Regions from separate parts of the Streptomyces sp. NEAU-174 genome, predicted to be linked through region 4. Evidence: riboswitches for the same ligand, from Rfam matches in the RefSeq annotation. Region 4 holds a riboswitch; each other region holds the start of a gene.
The links. A riboswitch is a leader RNA that binds a small molecule or an ion and turns the genes downstream of it on or off. The one in region 4 is predicted to bind cyclic di-AMP.
Positions count from the first base shown of each region.

Region 1: linked by a shared signal. The riboswitch ahead of ACT2CW_RS33740 (M23 family metallopeptidase) and the one ahead of ACT2CW_RS00610 (C40 family peptidase) in region 4 are both predicted to bind cyclic di-AMP.
Region 2: linked by a shared signal. The riboswitch ahead of ACT2CW_RS44745 (LysM peptidoglycan-binding domain-containing protein) and the one ahead of ACT2CW_RS00610 (C40 family peptidase) in region 4 are both predicted to bind cyclic di-AMP.
Region 3: linked by a shared signal. The riboswitch ahead of ACT2CW_RS05110 (M23 family metallopeptidase) and the one ahead of ACT2CW_RS00610 (C40 family peptidase) in region 4 are both predicted to bind cyclic di-AMP.

Region 1 covers NZ_JBQTCE010000013.1:271,063-275,266, reverse strand. The annotation lists gene ACT2CW_RS33750 (M16 family metallopeptidase) at 1-339, shown strand, start outside; gene ACT2CW_RS33745 (M16 family metallopeptidase) at 360-1,742, shown strand; cyclic di-AMP (ydaO/yuaA leader) riboswitch at 2,027-2,191, shown strand; gene ACT2CW_RS33740 (M23 family metallopeptidase) at 2,206-3,000, shown strand; gene ACT2CW_RS33735 (GntR family transcriptional regulator) at 3,282-4,037, shown strand; gene ACT2CW_RS33730 (HPr family phosphocarrier protein) at 4,194-4,204, opposite strand, start outside.
Region 2 covers NZ_JBQTCE010000024.1:95,610-99,813, forward strand. The annotation lists gene ACT2CW_RS44735 (FtsB family cell division protein) at 1-312, opposite strand, end outside; gene eno (phosphopyruvate hydratase) at 417-1,697, opposite strand; gene ACT2CW_RS44745 (LysM peptidoglycan-binding domain-containing protein) at 1,908-2,594, opposite strand; cyclic di-AMP (ydaO/yuaA leader) riboswitch at 2,601-2,768, opposite strand; gene ACT2CW_RS44750 (transglycosylase family protein) at 3,024-4,043, opposite strand.
Region 3 covers NZ_JBQTCE010000001.1:1,163,133-1,167,336, forward strand. The annotation lists gene ACT2CW_RS05100 (DUF6227 family protein) at 1-514, shown strand, start outside; gene ACT2CW_RS05105 (PP2C family protein-serine/threonine phosphatase) at 739-2,139, shown strand; cyclic di-AMP (ydaO/yuaA leader) riboswitch at 2,461-2,595, shown strand; gene ACT2CW_RS05110 (M23 family metallopeptidase) at 2,607-3,845, shown strand; gene ACT2CW_RS05115 (aldo/keto reductase) at 3,961-4,204, shown strand, end outside.
Region 4 covers NZ_JBQTCE010000001.1:140,234-144,437, forward strand. The annotation lists gene pcrA (DNA helicase PcrA) at 1-1,818, opposite strand, end outside; cyclic di-AMP (ydaO/yuaA leader) riboswitch at 1,977-2,162, shown strand; gene ACT2CW_RS00610 (C40 family peptidase) at 2,171-3,343, shown strand; gene ACT2CW_RS00615 (L,D-transpeptidase) at 3,449-4,204, opposite strand, start outside.

The sequences.
Region 1 (4,204 bases), on a different contig from region 4:
GAGCTGGCCCGCTTCGCCGAGGAGGGGCCGACCCCGCAGGAGATGGAGCGCGCCCAGGCGCAGATCGAGCGCGAGTGGCTGGACCGGCTGGCCACGGTCGGCGGCCGGGCCGACGAGCTCTGCCGTTACGCGGTGCTCTTCGGCGACCCGCAGCTGGCGCTGACCGCCGTGGAGCGGGTGCTCGACATCAGCCCCGAGGAGGTGCGGGCCGTGGCCGCGGCGCGGCTGCGCCCCGACAACCGCGCCGTGCTGGTCTACGAGCCCGTCCAGGGCGCCGAGGACGCAGCCGACACCGCCGAAGCCGCCGAGACCGACGCAGAAGGGGAGGCGGCCCAGTGAGCGACGCCGTCACCGCGACCATGACCTTCCACCCGCAGCCCAAGGGCGGCGCCCCCAGGCCGTGGGCGTTCCCCGCCCCCGAGCGCGGTGAGCTGCCCAACGGCCTCACCGTGCTGCGCTGCCACCGCCCCGGCCAGCAGGTCGTCGCCGTGGAGATCAACCTGGAGGCGCCGCTGGACGCCGAGCCGGCCGGGCTCGAAGGCGTCGCCACGATCATGGCGCGCGCCCTGTCGGAGGGCACCGACAAGCACGACGCCGAGGAGTTCGCCGCCGAGCTCGAGCGCTGCGGCGCCACGCTGGACGCCCACGCCGACCACGCCGGCGTCCGCGTCTCCCTGGAGGTCCCGGTCTCCCGGCTGCCCAAGGCGCTCGGTCTGGTGGCCGACGCGCTGCGCGCCCCCGCCTTCCCGGACGGCGAGGTCGAGCGGCTGGTGCGCAACCGGCTGGACGAGATCCCCCATGAGCTGGCCAACCCGGCCCGCCGCGCCTCGATGGCCCTCTCCGCGGAGCTCTTCCCGGCCGAGTCGCGGATGTCCCGGCCGCGCCAGGGCACCCAGGAGACCATCGAGGGCATCGACGCCGCGGCCGTGCGGGCCTTCTACGAGGCACATATCCGCCCCTCCACCGCCACCGCCGTCATCGTGGGCGACCTCGGCGGCGTCGACCTGGACCGGGCGCTCGCGGACACCCTCGGCGCCTGGACGGGCGGGGCGGGCGCGCCGCGCACGGCTCCGCCGATCGTCGCGGACGACACCGGCCGTGTGGTGATCGTCGACCGGCCGGGCGCGGTGCAGACCCAGCTGCTCATCGGGCGCGTGGGCGCCGACCGCCACGACCGGGTCTGGCCCGCGCAGGTGCTCGGCACGTACTGCCTGGGCGGCACCCTCACCTCCCGCCTCGACCGCGTGCTGCGCGAGGAGAAGGGCTACACCTACGGGGTGCGCGCCTTCGGCCAGGTGCTGCGCTCCGGGCCCCCGTCGCCCACGGGCGGCTCCTCGGGCGCCTCGATGCTGGCGATCAGCGGCTCGGTGGCCACCGAGGTCACCGGCCCCGCGCTGGACGACCTCTGGAAGGTGCTGCGCACGCTGAAGGAGCAGGGGCTGACCGACGACGAGCGCGATGTCGCGGTGCAGAACCTGGTGGGCGTCGCCCCGCTGAAGTACGAGACGGCGGCGTCCGTCGCGAACACCCTCGCGGACCAGGTCGAGCAGCATCTTCCGGACGACTTCCAGGCGCAGTTGTACGCCCGGCTGGCGGAGACCGGCACGGTGGAGGCCACCGCCGCGGTGGTGAGCGCCTTCCCGGCGGACCGGCTGGTCACGGTGCTGGTCGGGGACGCCTCGGCGATCGAGGAGCCGGTCCGGGCGCTGGGCATCGGCGAGGTCAGCGTCATCTCCAACTGAGGCGGGGAGAGTTGGCCGGATCCGTGCGCTGAACCACCGGTCCGGCCGACTCGCTGACGGTCCCGCGGACGGTCCGGTGGGCCTCCGGTCCATGAGCCGGCGGCGGAGGGACCCCGGCCCCGGAAGGGCGCCGGAGTCCATCCGACATGCCCGATTTATAGGATTGACTGCTTGTTTGGTTTGTGGGGAGAGCAACAAAAAACCGGAACCGTTTGGTGATCGAAAGCGAGCCCGTTTAGCGTCAGTCCGGCTGTTCGCCAGCGACCCGCCGCACCCGCGGCACCGGACAGTCATCGCCGAGTCCCCGTACGGCGCAAGCCAGGGGAGCCGGGGACCCAACACGTCCCCAGGGGTGAATCGGGCGCCTTCCCCGGCCGGGGGAGGGGTCCGTAGGAGACCTTCCTGCTCCGAACCCGTCAGCTAACCCGGTAGGCGAGAAGGAAGGAAAGGAGTGCGCCTCAGTATGGCGTCCACCCGCACTGCCACCGGGAAGCACCGCCGCACCACCAAGGTCAACATCCGCACGAGCGCCAACGTCGTGGGCATCACGACCGTCGCCTCGGGTGTGGTCGCCGGGATCACCGGACAGGCGTTCGCGGCCGACGGGGCCCCCGATCCCCAGCAGACCGGTCTGACCCAGGCGATCGTGATCGGCGACGGGATCGCGGACCACATCGAGGCCCAGGCGCAGTCCCAGGAGACCGCCGCCGAGCAGGCCGCCGCCAAGGCCAAGGCAGAGGCGATCGCCCGCCAGGAGGCCGCCAGGAAGGCGGAGGCCGCGGCGAAGAAGGCCAAGGCCGAGCGCGAGGCCAAGGAGCGCGCGGCGCGCGAGGCCGAGCGCAAGCGCCTCAACACCTTCGTGTCGCCGATCAGCGGCTCCTACGTCTCCACCGGCTACCAGGCGTCCAGCGGGCTGTGGTCCTCCGGCACCCACACCGGTATCGACTTCCACGCCTCCACCGGCACCACGGTGCACTCCGTGGGCATGGGCGAGATCGTCGAGGCGGGCTGGGGCGGCTCCTACGGCAACAATGTCGTCATCAAGATGAACGACGGCACGTACACCCAGTACGGCCACCTGTCGTCGATCAGCGTCTCGGTCGGCCAGAAGGTCACCCCCGGCCAGCAGATCGGCCTGTCGGGCGCCACCGGGAACGTCACCGGACCGCATCTGCACTTCGAGGCCCGCACCAGCCCGGACTACGGCTCGGACATGGACCCGCTGTCGTACCTGCGTAACCACGGCGTCAACGTCTGACGCACGGCGTCAACGTCTGACCCGTCGCGCGTCCGGCGCGAACGCCGCGCGGGTCCCACGATCCCGGGATCCCGGGATTCCGAGACCCCGTGAGACTTCCGAGAAGGCCCCGTCCGCCGGACGGGGCCTTCGGCGTGCCACCGCCCGGCTGACCAAAAAATATCCATGAAATGCTTCCCGCCATCGGAAATGGCGGCCGCGTGGAATAGAGTCTGTCAACGCGCGTTCCATGGTTAGTTTCGCGGGCGTTAAGGCGGAGGTTCGACAATGCGGGACCGTAAATGAGCGGGGATACGAACGCGGTCCAGGGCGGTCGCCGGATTTCGGCACACGCGATCTGCGCGGCGATTCGCGACGACATCGTCTCCGGTGCGTATCAGCCCGGCAGCCGCCTCACCGAGGAACTGCTCGCCCGGCGCTACGGCGTCTCCCGGGTGCCGGTCCGCGAGGCCCTGCGCACCCTGGAGTCCGAGGGCTTTGTGACCACCCGGCGGCACGCGGGGGCCTGCGTCGCCCAGCCCTCCGAGCGCGAGGCGGCCGATCTGCTGGACATCCGCGCGCTGCTGGAGCCGCTGGGCGCCGCACGGGCCGCACAGCGCCGCACCGAGGCCCATCTGAAGGTGCTGCGCGGACTGGTCCGGCTCGGCCGGGAGCGGGCCCAGGGCGGTCAGCTCGGCGAACTGCGGCCGCTGGGCGACTGGTTCCACGAGACGCTCGCCCAGGCGTCCGGCAGCCCGAGCCTGGCCGCGCTGCTCGTCCAGCTGCGCCGTAAGACCGCGTGGGTGTACGCGGCCGCTCCCGGCCCGCGGCCCGCGCCCCCCGAGGGCGCCGTGCGCCCCGACCCGGCCGCGCGGGCCATGGAGTCCTGGGCGGAGCACGGCGCGCTGGTGGACGCGGTGGCGCGCGGCGACGCCGACCGCGCGCGGGCGCTCGCCACCGCGCACACCGAGCGCGCGCTGTCGGAATACCGGCTGCGCCGCCCGATTCCGGTGAGGACTTCGAAACATTCCGTCAACACGGCGAGCGGCCGGAATTAACAGAGCTCCCGTATACAACTCTTGGGAATTCTGTACGCGGAAACATGAAAACGGCGGGGCTGCGGTGACCATTACGGCCACCGCGGCCCCGCCGTGCCGAATCCCTGAAATCACTCCGGGAATCACCAGGGAATTCCAGGCAGGGCTCGCCCGGGGTCAGACGGTCT
Region 2 (4,204 bases), on a different contig from region 4:
CCGGGCCTGCTGCTCGGTGTAGGCGGGGTCGCGCAGCCGGGCCTTCCGCTCCCGCAGCTTCTTCACGTCCTCGCGGGCCCGCTGGGCCTCGTGCCGCTGCTCGGCGATGTCGGAGCGCTGGGAGATGTACTGCCGCATCGGATAGGCGAGCGCCACGACGAGGGAGCAGACGACCAGCGCGAGCAGGGCGGCCCGGCCGGTCAGCCGGCCGCGGCGGCGCTTGGTGCGCACGCGGTAGACCCGGGCGGCGGCGTGCTCGCCGAGCGCCTTGAGCCTGGTCGCGGTGGAGAACCGTTCCCGATCCGCCGGCACGTCGCCTCCCCGGTGATGACTTCGCTTGGGTAACGCCGTCGAGCGACGCCGTCCCCGGCCACGGTACGGGACCACGGCCGGGGACGGGCGTCAGACGTGTCCGCTCAGCCCTTGAAGCGCGGGAAGGCGGAACGGCCCGCGTACACCGCGGCGTCGTCGAGGATCTCCTCGATGCGCAGCAGCTGGTTGTACTTGGCCACCCGCTCGGAGCGGGCCGGGGCACCGGTCTTGATCTGGCCGCAGTTGGTGGCGACGGCCAGGTCGGCGATGGTGACGTCCTCGGTCTCACCGGAGCGGTGCGACATCATGCACTTGTAGCCGTTGCGCTGGGCCAGCTCGACCGCGTCGAGGGTCTCGGTCAGCGAGCCGATCTGGTTGACCTTGACCAGCAGGGCGTTCGCGGTGTCGCTGTCGATACCGCGGGACAGCCGCTCGGGGTTGGTGACGAAGAGGTCGTCGCCGACCAGCTGGACCTTGTCGCCGAGCTGCTCGGTGATGGTCTTCCAGCCGTCCCAGTCCTCCTCGTTCAGCGGGTCCTCGATGGAGACCAGCGGGTACGCGGCGACCAGCTCGGCGTAGTACGAGGTCATCTCGGCGGCGGAGCGGGACTGGCCCTCGAACTGGTACGCGCCGTCCTTGTAGAACTCGGAGGCGGCGACGTCCAGCGCGAGCGCGATGTCCTGGCCCGGCTGGTAGCCGGCCTTCTTGACCGCCTCGAGGATCAGGTCGAGGGCCTCGCGGTTGGAGCCGAGGTTCGGCGCGAAGCCGCCCTCGTCGCCGAGGCCGGTGGACAGACCGCGCTCCTTCAGCACCGACTTCAGGGTGTGGTAGACCTCGGCCCCCCAGCGCAGGGCCTCGGAGAAGGACTCCGCGCCCACGGGGGCGATCATGAACTCCTGGATGTCCACATTGGAGTCGGCGTGCGACCCGCCGTTGAGGATGTTCATCATCGGCACCGGCAGCAGATGGGCGTTCGGGCCGCCGAGGTAGCGGAAGAGGGGGAGGTCGGACGCCTCGGAGGCGGCGTGCGCGACGGCGAGGGAGACGCCGAGGATCGCGTTGGCACCGAGCGAGGACTTGTCCGGGGTGGCGTCCAGGTCGAACATCGCCTGGTCGATCAGCCGCTGCTCGGTGGCGTCATAGCCGACCAGCTCGGGGCCGATCTGCTCGATCACGGCGAGGACGGCCTTCTCCACGCCCTTGCCGCTGTAGCGGTTCTTGTCGCCGTCACGGAGCTCGAGGGCCTCGAAGGCGCCGGTGGAGGCGCCGGACGGCACGGCGGCACGGCCGGTGCTGCCGTCGTCGAGGCCGACCTCGACCTCGACCGTGGGGTTGCCTCGCGAGTCGAGGATCTCGCGAGCTACGACGACGTCGATGGACGGCACGAGGTTCTCCTTCGTATGGGTCTGCGGTAGCAGCACGAGCCTAACGGGCCGGGAGGGCTGCGCCCCGCGTTCGCCCGCCCCACGAGACAGGGGCACGACACAAAACGCCGGATTCCGGATCAAAATCCAGAATTCCCGCGCATTGGGAAAGCCCCGGCCGGGCGCGCCATAGGGGCGGCACGCCCGGCCGGGGCCCGTCATGACCGTGGCTCAGCGGAGGTGCAGCTGCTGGCCCGGGAAGATCAGGTCGGCCTGCTCCACGATGTCCTTGTTCAGCTCGAAGAGCTTCTTCCAGCCGCCCTTGACGTCGTGAACCTTGGCGATCTTGCCGAGGGTGTCGCCGGACTTGACCTTGTACTCGCCGTCACCCTTCTTGATCGGGCCACGAGTCTGCTGCCGCGCGGCGTGCTCGGGCGCGGTGCGCGGCTGGGCCTTCGGCTGCGCCGGCTGGGCGGCCGGGGCGGACTTGGTGGTCGCCGAGGGCTGGTCCTGCGAGCCGGAGGGCGCGGACGGGGCGGAGGGGCTGCCGCCGGAGGTCAGACCCTTGCCGCAGACCGGCCAGGCGCCCTTGCCCTGGCTGCCCAGGACCTTCTCGGCGATCTGGATCTGCTGGGCCTTGCTGGCCTTGTCCGCGGTGGAGGCGTAGGCCGTGCCGCCGTAGGCGGCCCAGGTGGAGCTCGAGAACTGCAAGCCGCCGAAGTAGCCGTTGCCGGTGTTGATCGACCAGTTGCCACCGGACTCGCACTGCGCGACCTGGTCCCACTGCGAGGTGGTGGCCGCGGAGGCGGAGGTCGCCCCGATGAGCGGTGCCGCCACGGCGGCACCGGCGAGACCGGTGAGCGCGGCGATACGGGTGGCCTTGGAGGGGCGGCGGTGCTTCCCGTTGGACTTGAGCATTTTGGTTCGTTTCCTCACCGACGCCTACGAGGTGAGCTGTCGGGTTCGGACGTGAGTTGCCCGGCCGGTCGCGATGGTCGCTCCCGGCTTCACCCCTAGCCGACAAGCCCGTATCCACAGGCCACTCGGCACCTACCTTGGGTCCCCCGCTCCTGCCTTCGGCGCTGACGCGTCGGCTTCCCCCCGACCGCCGGCAGGATTCGGCGTGACGATCGACGGTGCCCGCGGTGGCGAGCGGAAAGACGTTAAACACACCTGCCAAGAACGTTCAAACACCCCAAGGGCAGTGAATGGGGCTGTAATTGATCTCACCCGGCCCACATCGGCGCAGGTGGGGCCGGGTGAGGAGGGATCGGACACGAGGTGCGCCCCGGAAAATGTGACGAGATGTATGTCTCACCGGGTCCAGATCGGGCAATTCCCCCCGAATCACTGCTCCCTGATGGTGAGGTCAAGTCGCTGACCAGGGATGATCAGATCGGGGTCGGTTCCGATGAGGTCCTCGTTGGACTCGTAGAGCCCTTCCCAACCCCGGGACACATTCTGGTGCTCGGCGATCCCTGACAGGTTGTCACCGGGGCGAACAGTGTAATCGTCGTCCGTGGAGCCCGCGTCGCGGTCCGAAGCGCCGCGCGAGGCATGGCGCCCGGAGGGCCGTGCGCTCCCCGCGTCGCCGTCGTCGGCCCCCTCCCCGGCGTCCGGGGAGCCGCGGTGGCGGCCGGAGGGCGACGGGTCGGCCGAGGGGGTCCTGGAGTCGTCCGACGCCGAGGGGCGGTCCGAGCCCGAGGGGCCGTCCGCCTCCGAATCGTGCGCATCCGAATCGTCCGCCGCCGGGTCGTCCGAGGCGGAGCCGTCCAACCCGTCGGGGGACTTGGAGGTGTGGGGCGCCTCCGTACCCTCGGCCGACCCGGACGCGTCCGGCGCGTCCGGCCCGTCGGCGCCGTCGGACGTCCCCGAACGGTCGGCGTCCGAGGAGGAGCCGTCCCGCCCCCGGTCCCCCGGGTCGTCATCGCCGCGGCCCGTCCCCGGGTCCGAGGTGGCCGTGCTGCCGGGGTCCACATCGGGGGCGCCACCGCCGTCGGTGAGCCCGGCGCCCAGCGCACAGCTCGGCCAGGCGTCGGGGCCGCGGTCGCCCAGGATCGCCTCGGCGACGGATATCTGCTGGGAGCGGCTGGCCAGGTCGGGGCGCGGGGCGTACTCCGTGCCGCCGTACTTCTTCCACATGTCGAGGGTCAGCTGGAGCCCGCCGTAGAAGCCGTTGCCCTCGTTGGCGCTCCACATACCGCCGCTCTCGCACTCGGCGACGTGATCCCAGGTGGCGGTCTGGGCGGCCTGTGCGCCGGCCGCCCCGAAGAGGGGTATGGCGAGGCCCGCTCCCGTGACCCCCGCCGCGACGATGATGGCCGGGGCCTGACGGGGGCGACGGTGTCGACCATTACCGGAACGCATGCGATTGACCTCTCCTATGGCGCTATGGCCCTATGGCGACAAGGTTTGCCGGTGAACATAGCGAGGGCACTCGATCATCACAAGGCGATGTATCCCAGGTCACGCCAAGGTCACACGGCTGATCATTCATCACCTATGTCCGCCCGTACGGGCCTTGGGGC
Region 3 (4,204 bases), 1.0 Mb from region 4:
GGGCGGCCGCCCGCTGTACGAGCTCTACGCGGACGAGGACGCCCTGACGCTGGCCGAGCGCCGCGTCCACGAGCGCCTCGGCGGCGCCCGCTGGGAGGAGCTCGACGGGTTACCGCTGTGGCTCCCGGACCAGCTGCTGCACACGGCCGAGCCGGTGGAGAACTCCCGTGCGTATGTGGCCGACAATTCGGCCGACCACGCCCGTCGCGTCCTGCGCCGCGCGGAGAACCCCGACCGCCCGGGCGAGGACACCGAGCGGCTGCTGGCCACCGCGTTCGCCCATGACATCGCCCTCGCGCCGAAGCCCCGGCGCCGCTCCGGCGGTCCCGACGCGACCTGGTGCCGCTTCTATGAGCACGCCTTCCTCCTCGCCGGAGGGGACGAGATCGTGCTGTGGGAGCTGGAGCACAACCTGACCCGGGACGGCCGGCTGGTGTGCGAGGTGTACCTCGACGAGGTCTCGGCGGAGCTCGCGGCGGACCGCCACGCCCGCGCGCTGGGCGTCGACCTCTGACGTGCGCGGTATCTGACGCTTCCCATCCCCACCCTTCCCATCCCCATCCTTCCCATCCCACCCACCGAGCACCCGCTTGGCCGACACCGGCTCGCCTGGCGGCCCGTCAGCCGGAAGCCTGGTGACGACGGTGACCCCGTGACGACGATGCCGCCGTAACGCTGTGACGGCGGCGGGACGCCGTGACGGCGGCGGGACGCGGACCAGGGAAGCGAGAGAAGCCGGTGCGGGTGCGAGGGAGCAGGGCTCGTACGGGCGCCCGTACGGAGGGCGTTACGGAGCGGCGTACGGCCTGGCCCCGGCTGACCCGCCCGCTCGCCCGCCGCCGCCCCACCACCCGCGTCCGTACGCTCATCGACATCGGTGCCGCGGCCGGTGCCGCGGCGGGTGCCGCCACCGACGCGTCCGCCGGGCCCACCGCGGGGCCCGCTCCGGCCGATGAGAACGGTAAGGAGCCCCCGGGCCGCCGTATGGCCCGCTGGGTCCCCGCCGTCCTCGTCCTCGGCGGCATCGCCTTCGACCTGGCCGCCCCGCCCGGCTACACCGCCTCGCCGTTCTTCGCCGCCGCCCCTTTGGTCGCCGCGGCGCTCTTACCGTTGCGTCAGACCATCGGCACGGCCGTCGTCGCCGTCCTCACCACCTGTCTGCTGGCGGAGTTGCACGGGGTCAGGGACCCGACCCAGGCGGCCACCGAGATCATCACGGTGGCGACCGTGACCGTGCTGGCGGTGGTGATCAACCGCGTCGTACGCCGCAGCCACCACCGGCTCGCCTCGGCGCGCGGTGTCGCGGAGGCGGCCCAGCGCGCCGTCCTGCCCGCGCCGCCCGCCCGGCTCGCCGGGCTGGAGATCGCCGCGCGCTACGTACCGGCGGAGAAGTACGCGGCGATCGGCGGTGATCTGTACGCGGTCCAGGACACCCCGCACGGCGTACGGCTGACCGTCGGGGACGTACGCGGCAAGGGGCTGGGGGCCGTGGAGGTCGTGGCGATCCTCCTGGGCTGCTTCCGGGAGGCCGCGGAGCAGGAGACGACCCTGGAGGCGCTCGTGGGCCGCCTGGAGCGGGCGTTGCAGCGCGAGGGTGCCCGGCGGGCCGACCTGGAGGTGGCCGAGGGGTTCACGACGGCCGTGGTGGCCGAAATTCCCCGTGGCGGCTCCACCCTGCGGCTGATCAACCGCGGCCATCCGGCGCCGCTGCTCCTGGAGGAGGGCGGCGCGGTGCGCGCCCTGGAGCCGGAGGCGTCGGCGCTGCCGGTGGGGATGGGGGAGTTGGCGGGTTGGCCGGACCGGGTGATGGAGCTGGCGTTCGCGGAGGGCGAGACGCTGCTGCTGTTCACGGACGGGGTCACGGAGGCCCGGGACCGCCATGGCGAGTTCTATGACCCGGAGGAGCGGCTGCGCGGCCGCCGCTTCGCCGGTCCGCAGGAGCTGCTGGACGTGTTGGTGGCCGATGTCGAGCGCCATACGGGTGGCGGGACGTCGGACGACATGGCGCTGCTGGCGGTCCGTCGGACGCGGGCCCGCGGCAATGGACGGGACAACGGGGACAACAGGCGGGACAACGGGCGAGAGAGCGGTGGGGGCCCCGGTGGGGGCGATAACAGGCCGAACCCCACGCCCTCCTAGCCGACCGGCCAACCGTACCCCGGCGCACCGTACCCCGGCGCACCGCACCGCACACCCTGCGTAACCGACCGAGCTCCCTCCGCATAACAATTGATGCACGATCGATCCGTATGCGGTTTTGCCAACTCTTGCCCCGCGCGTCGACTCGCCCCCATCTGTCCCTCCTTGAGCGCTAAGTTCATGCCAAAGGTGCGCGGATTCCTCGGAACAGCTTGGAATCACATCGCGCTCTCTATTAACGTTCGATAACGCAGCGCGGTCGTCACAACCGTCGCAAGGGCGGCACCGTGCGCCGTCGCCGAATCCCGTACGCACAGCGGCAGTACCGCACCACCAGCAGCACCAAGGGAACCGGGGAACCAACACCTTGGGGTGAATCGGGTCGAACCTGACCCGTAGGAGACCTTCCTGCTCCGAACCCGTCAGCTAACCCGGTAGGCGAGAGGGAAGGAAAGGAGTGCGCCTCCGTGGCGTCCAACAGGTCTGTCCTGGCCGAGGCCCCGTATCGCACACGGGGAGGCGGTTTGGGGACCGCCACCGCCTACGGCCCCGGCTTCGACGCCGGTGGCGGGATGAGCTCAGGGGACGGCCGATTCGCCCCCGACGACTCATACGACCCATACGGTTTCGCCCCCGACGACCGCTACGCGGATGAGGGCGCCTCCGAGGGCCCGGGTGCCGGATTCGAGGCCGAGACCTGGGAGGAGTGGAACCCCACCGAGGAGTCCATCGCTCCCGTACGCGGCCGGCACCGCGTGGCCAAGCAGCGCGGCGGAACCATGGCGCGCAGCGGCGCCGTCCTCGGGGTCGGCGTGATCGCGGCGGTCGGTGCGGGCGGTATGGCCAGCGCCAAGGACCGTCCCCAGCTCCCCATATCCATGCCGGACCTCGGCCATGTCGCCGATCAGGTCAAGGCCAGCCTGCCCGCCGCCAAGGACCTGCCGGGCATCGGCTCCTGGGCGTCGGACGACAGCAGCGGCGCGCAGACCGCCGCAGCCCCGCTCTCCCAGGCCGGTCTGACCAGCGAGGACGAGCAGCGCGGCACCACCGACGCGGGCGAGGCGCTCCGCGCCCGCATCCTCCAGCAGGCCGAGAACCAGCAGAACGCGGCGGACGAGGACAGCCGCACCGCCGCGGCGCAGGCCGCCGCCAAGGAGGCCAGGGCCGCCGCGGACAAGGCGGCCGACCAGGCCGCGGAGGCGGCCGCCAAGCGGAAGGCCAAGGCCGAGGCGGAGAAGCGGGCCGCCGAGCAGCGGGCGAAGGAGGCGGCCGAGAAGAAGGCCGCGGCCGAGCGCCAGGCCAGGCTCGCCGCCCAGTACACCCTCCCCGTCGCCTCGTACACCCTGACCGCCAGCTTCGGCCAGGCGGGCGACATATGGTCGGCCAACCACACGGGCCAGGACTTCGCCGCCCCGACCGGCACCCCGGTCAAGGCGGTGCACGGCGGCACCATCACCCAGGCGGGCTGGGCCGGTTCGTACGGCTACCGCATCGTGCTGACCATGAGCGACGGCACCGAGCTCTGGTTCTGCCACCTGTCCTCGATGGTGGTCACCTCCGGCAAGGTGTCGACGGGCGATGTCATCGCCCGTGTCGGCGCCACCGGCAATGTGACCGGCCCGCACCTCCACCTCGAGGTCCGGCCGGGCGGCGGCTCGCCGATCGACCCGATGCCCTGGCTGCGCCAGCACGGGCTGAACCCCTGATACCCCGGCGGCCCTGGCGCTCTCTCCCCCCTTGACGCCAGGGCCGCCGGTTCAGGTGCCGATCGATGGGGCCGGGGCCGGAACAACCCCGCCCGGCCAACCGTTGTAGAGACGTATGGCTGACAACACACAGAAGATCGGTGACCTGTCCGTCTTCCCGCTCTCCCTCGGCGGGAACGTCTTCGGCTGGACCGCGAACGAGGCCGAGTCCTTCCGGGTGCTCGACGCCTACGTGGCGGCGGGCGGCAACTTCATCGACACCGCCGATGTCTACTCCGCCTGGGTACCGGGCAACGAGGGCGGCGAGTCCGAGACCATCCTCGGCAACTGGTTCGCCTCCCGCGGCAACCGCTCCGACA
Region 4 (4,204 bases):
GAGGGTGCCGGGGTTCTCCTCGCCGCGGTCCTGCTCGAACTCCAGGGCCACGGCGGCGAGCTCCTGGAGGTTCTCGATCCGGGTCTCGTCCTGCGGATCGGTGGACGCCTGGAGCTCGGCCAGATAGCCGGTGCGCTCCAGCACCGCCTCCAGGACGGTGGCCGGGCCCGCCCCGGACTCCACGATGGTGTGCAGCTCCTCCATGAGCGTGTTGAACCGCTTGACGGCGTTGGCCGAGCGGGCCGCCATGCCGTACGCCTCGTCGACCCGGCGCAGCGCCTGCGGGAAGGTGATCTTCTCGCGCAGCGACAGCGCGTCGATCATGGCTTCCGCGCGCTCGCCGATGCCGCGCTTGGGCACGTTCAGGATCCGGCGCAGCGGGACGGAGTCCTCGGGGTTGGCCAGCACCCGCAGATAGGCGAGGACGTCCCGGACCTCCTTGCGCTCGTAGAAGCGCACGCCGCCGACGACCTTGTACGGCAGCCCGACGCGGATGAAGACCTCTTCGAAGACACGGGACTGGGCGTTGGTGCGGTAGAAGACCGCCACGTCCCCGGCCTTGGCGTCGCCCGCGTCGGTCAGCCGGTCGATCTCGTCGGCGACGAACTGGGCCTCGTCGTGCTCGGTGTCGGCCACATAGCCGGTGATCTCGGTCCCGGCGCCGGCGTCCGTCCACAGGTTCTTCGGGCGGCGGTTCTCATTGCGCTCGATGACCGCGTTGGCCGCGCTCAGGATGGTCTGGGTGGAGCGGTAGTTCTGCTCGAGGAGGATCGTCCGCGCGGTGGGGTAGTCCTCCTCGAACTGGAGGATGTTACGGATCGTGGCGCCCCGGAAGGCGTAGATCGACTGGTCGGCGTCGCCCACCACGCACAGCTCGGCGGCCGTGGTCTCCTCGGTGTCGGTGCCCACCAGCTCGCGCACGAGTGTGTACTGCGCGTGGTTGGTGTCCTGGTACTCGTCCACCAGGACGTGCCGGAAGCGGCGGCGGTAGTGCTCGGCGACGTCCGGGAACGCCTGGAGCAGATTGACCGTGGTCATGATGATGTCGTCGAAGTCCAGCGCGTTGGCCTCGCGCAGCCGCGCCTGGTACATCACATACGCCTCGGCCAGCGTCTTCTCAAAACCGTCTGCCGCCTGCCCGGCGAAGGTCTCCTCGTCGATCAGCTCGTTCTTGAGGTTGGAGATCTTGGCGCTGAAGGACTTCGGCGGGAACCGCTTGGGGTCGAGATCCAGATCCCGGCAGACCAGCGCCATCAGTCGCTTGGAGTCGGCCGCGTCGTAGATCGAGAACGACGAGGTGAAGCCCAGCTTCTTCGACTCCCGGCGCAGGATGCGGACACAGGCGCTGTGGAAGGTGGACACCCACATGGCGTTGGCCCGGGGGCCGACGAGCTCCTCGACGCGCTCCTTCATCTCGCCCGCCGCCTTGTTGGTGAAGGTGATGGCGAGGATCTGGCCGGGGTGGGTGGAGCGGGCGCCGAGCAGATAGGCGATGCGGTGGGTGAGCACCCGGGTCTTGCCGGAGCCGGCGCCCGCGACGATCAGCAGCGGCGAGCCGGTGTGCTCCACGGCGGCCCGCTGCTGCTCGTTCAACCCCTCGAGCAGGGCGGACGGGTCCACGACGGGCCGGGCCGCGCCGTCCCGGTAGTGGGCCTCCCGGGGCACGGGCGCGTCGAAATCGCCGCTGAAGAGGTGATGCGGCACGTCCTCGGCACCGCCGTGACCAGGGTGTGCCGATTCCTCGGGCGGCGGTGGCCGCTCCTCGTCCGAAGGAGGCCCGAGGTCCGCCAGGAAGCTGTCGTCAAAGAGGCTGCTCATCGCTCCCCGAGTCTAGGCCGCCCCACTGACAGCCGACGTCCGAACATCACGAAACGGTTTCGGGCAAAACGGTCACCAGTCTTCACAGGAGCCCCACGTGTTGGCTACCGTCCTGCGTCAGGCGGCCCGGAAGATCCGTCGGCGAACCACGTCGGCACGGGCTGCCTCCGCCGAGTCCGGTACGCCGTGAGGCGCCCGGAGCCGGGGACCCAACAACGCAACACCGGGGTGAATCGGCCCGAAACGGTGCGGCACGGACAGTGCCGCCCGGACACGGCCGTAGGGCAGCCTTCCGTACCGCCCGAACCCGACAGCTAACCCGGTAGGCGGTCCACGGAAGGAGTCGCCTCCCTTGGCGTCGCACCGCAAGCCGCGGAGCCGAATACCCGCCCCGCTCACCGGTCACAGCCGCCGTACGGCCGTCGGGTTCACCACGGCCGCCCTCGCATCCGTCACCCTCCTCTCCCAGTCGGCCAACGCCGCGCCCACCGACCCCAAGCCGGCCGCCCAGTCGATCGAGCAGGTGAAGGAGAAGGTCGACACCCTGTACCACCAGGCGGAGACCGCCACCCAGCGCTACAACGCCGCCAAGGAGCGCACCGACCAGCAGCGGGCCAAGGTCGACAAGCTGCTGGACTCCGTCGCCCAGCGCACCGAGAAGCTCAACGAGGCGCGGCGCATGCTCGGCAACTACGCCGCCGCCCAGTACCGCGACGGCGGAATGGCCCGCTCCGCCGCGACCCTGCTGTTCTCCAACGATCCGCAGGACGTCTTCGACCAGTCGCATCTGATGGACCGGATGACCGGCCGGCAGAAGCAGGCCGTCGACGACTTCCAGAAGCAGCGGGTGAAGGCCGCCAAGGAGCGCGGCAAGGCCAGCGAGAGCCTCGCCTCGCTGACCGCGTCCCAGAAGCAGCTGAAGGTCCAGAAGAAGACCGTCCAGGACAAGCTGACCGAGGCGCGGCGGCTGCTGGCGAATCTGACCGCCAAGGAGAAGGCGCGGCTGGCGGCGATCGAGAAGAAGAAGGCGGAGGAGGCCCGCCGTAAGGCCGCCGAGCTGGCCGAGAAGCAGCGGCAGGAGGCGGCCGCGCGCAAGAAGCAGCAGGAGCAGGAGCAGCAGAACGCGGGTGGCTCCGGTTCGACGGCGCCCTCCACCCCCTCGGCCCCGGCAGGCAGCTCCAAGGCGGCCCAGGCCATTGCCTTCGCCAAGGCGCAGCTCGGCAAGCCGTACGTCTGGGGCGCCACCGGGCCCAGCTCCTTCGACTGCTCGGGGCTGACGCAGGCGGCCTGGAAGTCGGCCGGGATCTCGCTGCCGCGCACCACCTGGGACCAGGTGAAGGCCGGTACGCGGGTCTCGACGTCGCAGCTCCAGCCGGGCGATCTCGTCTTCTTCTACGACGACATCAGCCATGTCGGCCTCTACATCGGCGACGGGATGATGATCCACGCGCCGAAGCCGGGCGATGTGGTGAAGAAGGCGCCGATCACGGAGATGCCGATCTACGGGAGCGTACGGCCCTCGTAGGCCCCCTGATCCCGACGATGCCGCTGCCCGGGGCCGGGACCCCGGGCAGCGGCATCGTCATCGGCTCGGCGGCGCCGTCAGCGCTTCAGCGGCGCCGCCAGCGCCTCAGGTGCCGGGCTTGCGCCCGTAGACGTACACGTCGTCGCCGTTCTTCAGCAGGCTCCAGTACTTCTTGGCGTCGCCCTTACGCATGTTGACGCAGCCGTGGGAGCCGGGCGGCGACCATACGCTGCCGTCGATCGAATGAAACGCCTGGCCGCCGTCGAAGAACTGGCTGTAGGGCATGGCGACCTTGTAGAGCGTCGACCAGTGGTTGATGTTCCGCCAGTAGACCCTCTTCAGCCCGGTGCGGGTCTCGAAGCCGTCCCGCCCGGACCGCACCGGCACCGGTCCGTAGACCAGCCGGGAGCCGTCCTGGACCCAGCTCAGCTGGCGGGTGAGGTCGACGCAGGCGATCCGGCCCTTGTTGGTCGGGCACTTCCGCGCCGCGTTCGGGTTGTGCCCGGCGGCCTTCTGGGCGCTGATGAGGTTCATCACACCCGAGGTGATCGGGCCCGCGTAGCCGATCGTCGGACTGATGCCGTGGTCGATCTGGAACTTCTGGATCGCGAGACAGTCCGCTCGCGACTGCCGCCCGTCCACCGGACGGCCCAGGAAGCGCTCGGCCTGCCGCTGATACGGCCCCGCGGTGGTCGTGCACGACGACGCGGCCATGCTCACCGGTGTCACCGTGCCGGCCGACCGGCCCAGCGGCCGCGCCTGAGCCTGCGCCGGACCGGCGACGGCCACCGCGAGCGGCACCACCATCCCCGCCAGCCCCAGCGCGACGCCCACGCGCCGCCCATGACTTCTGACTGCCCC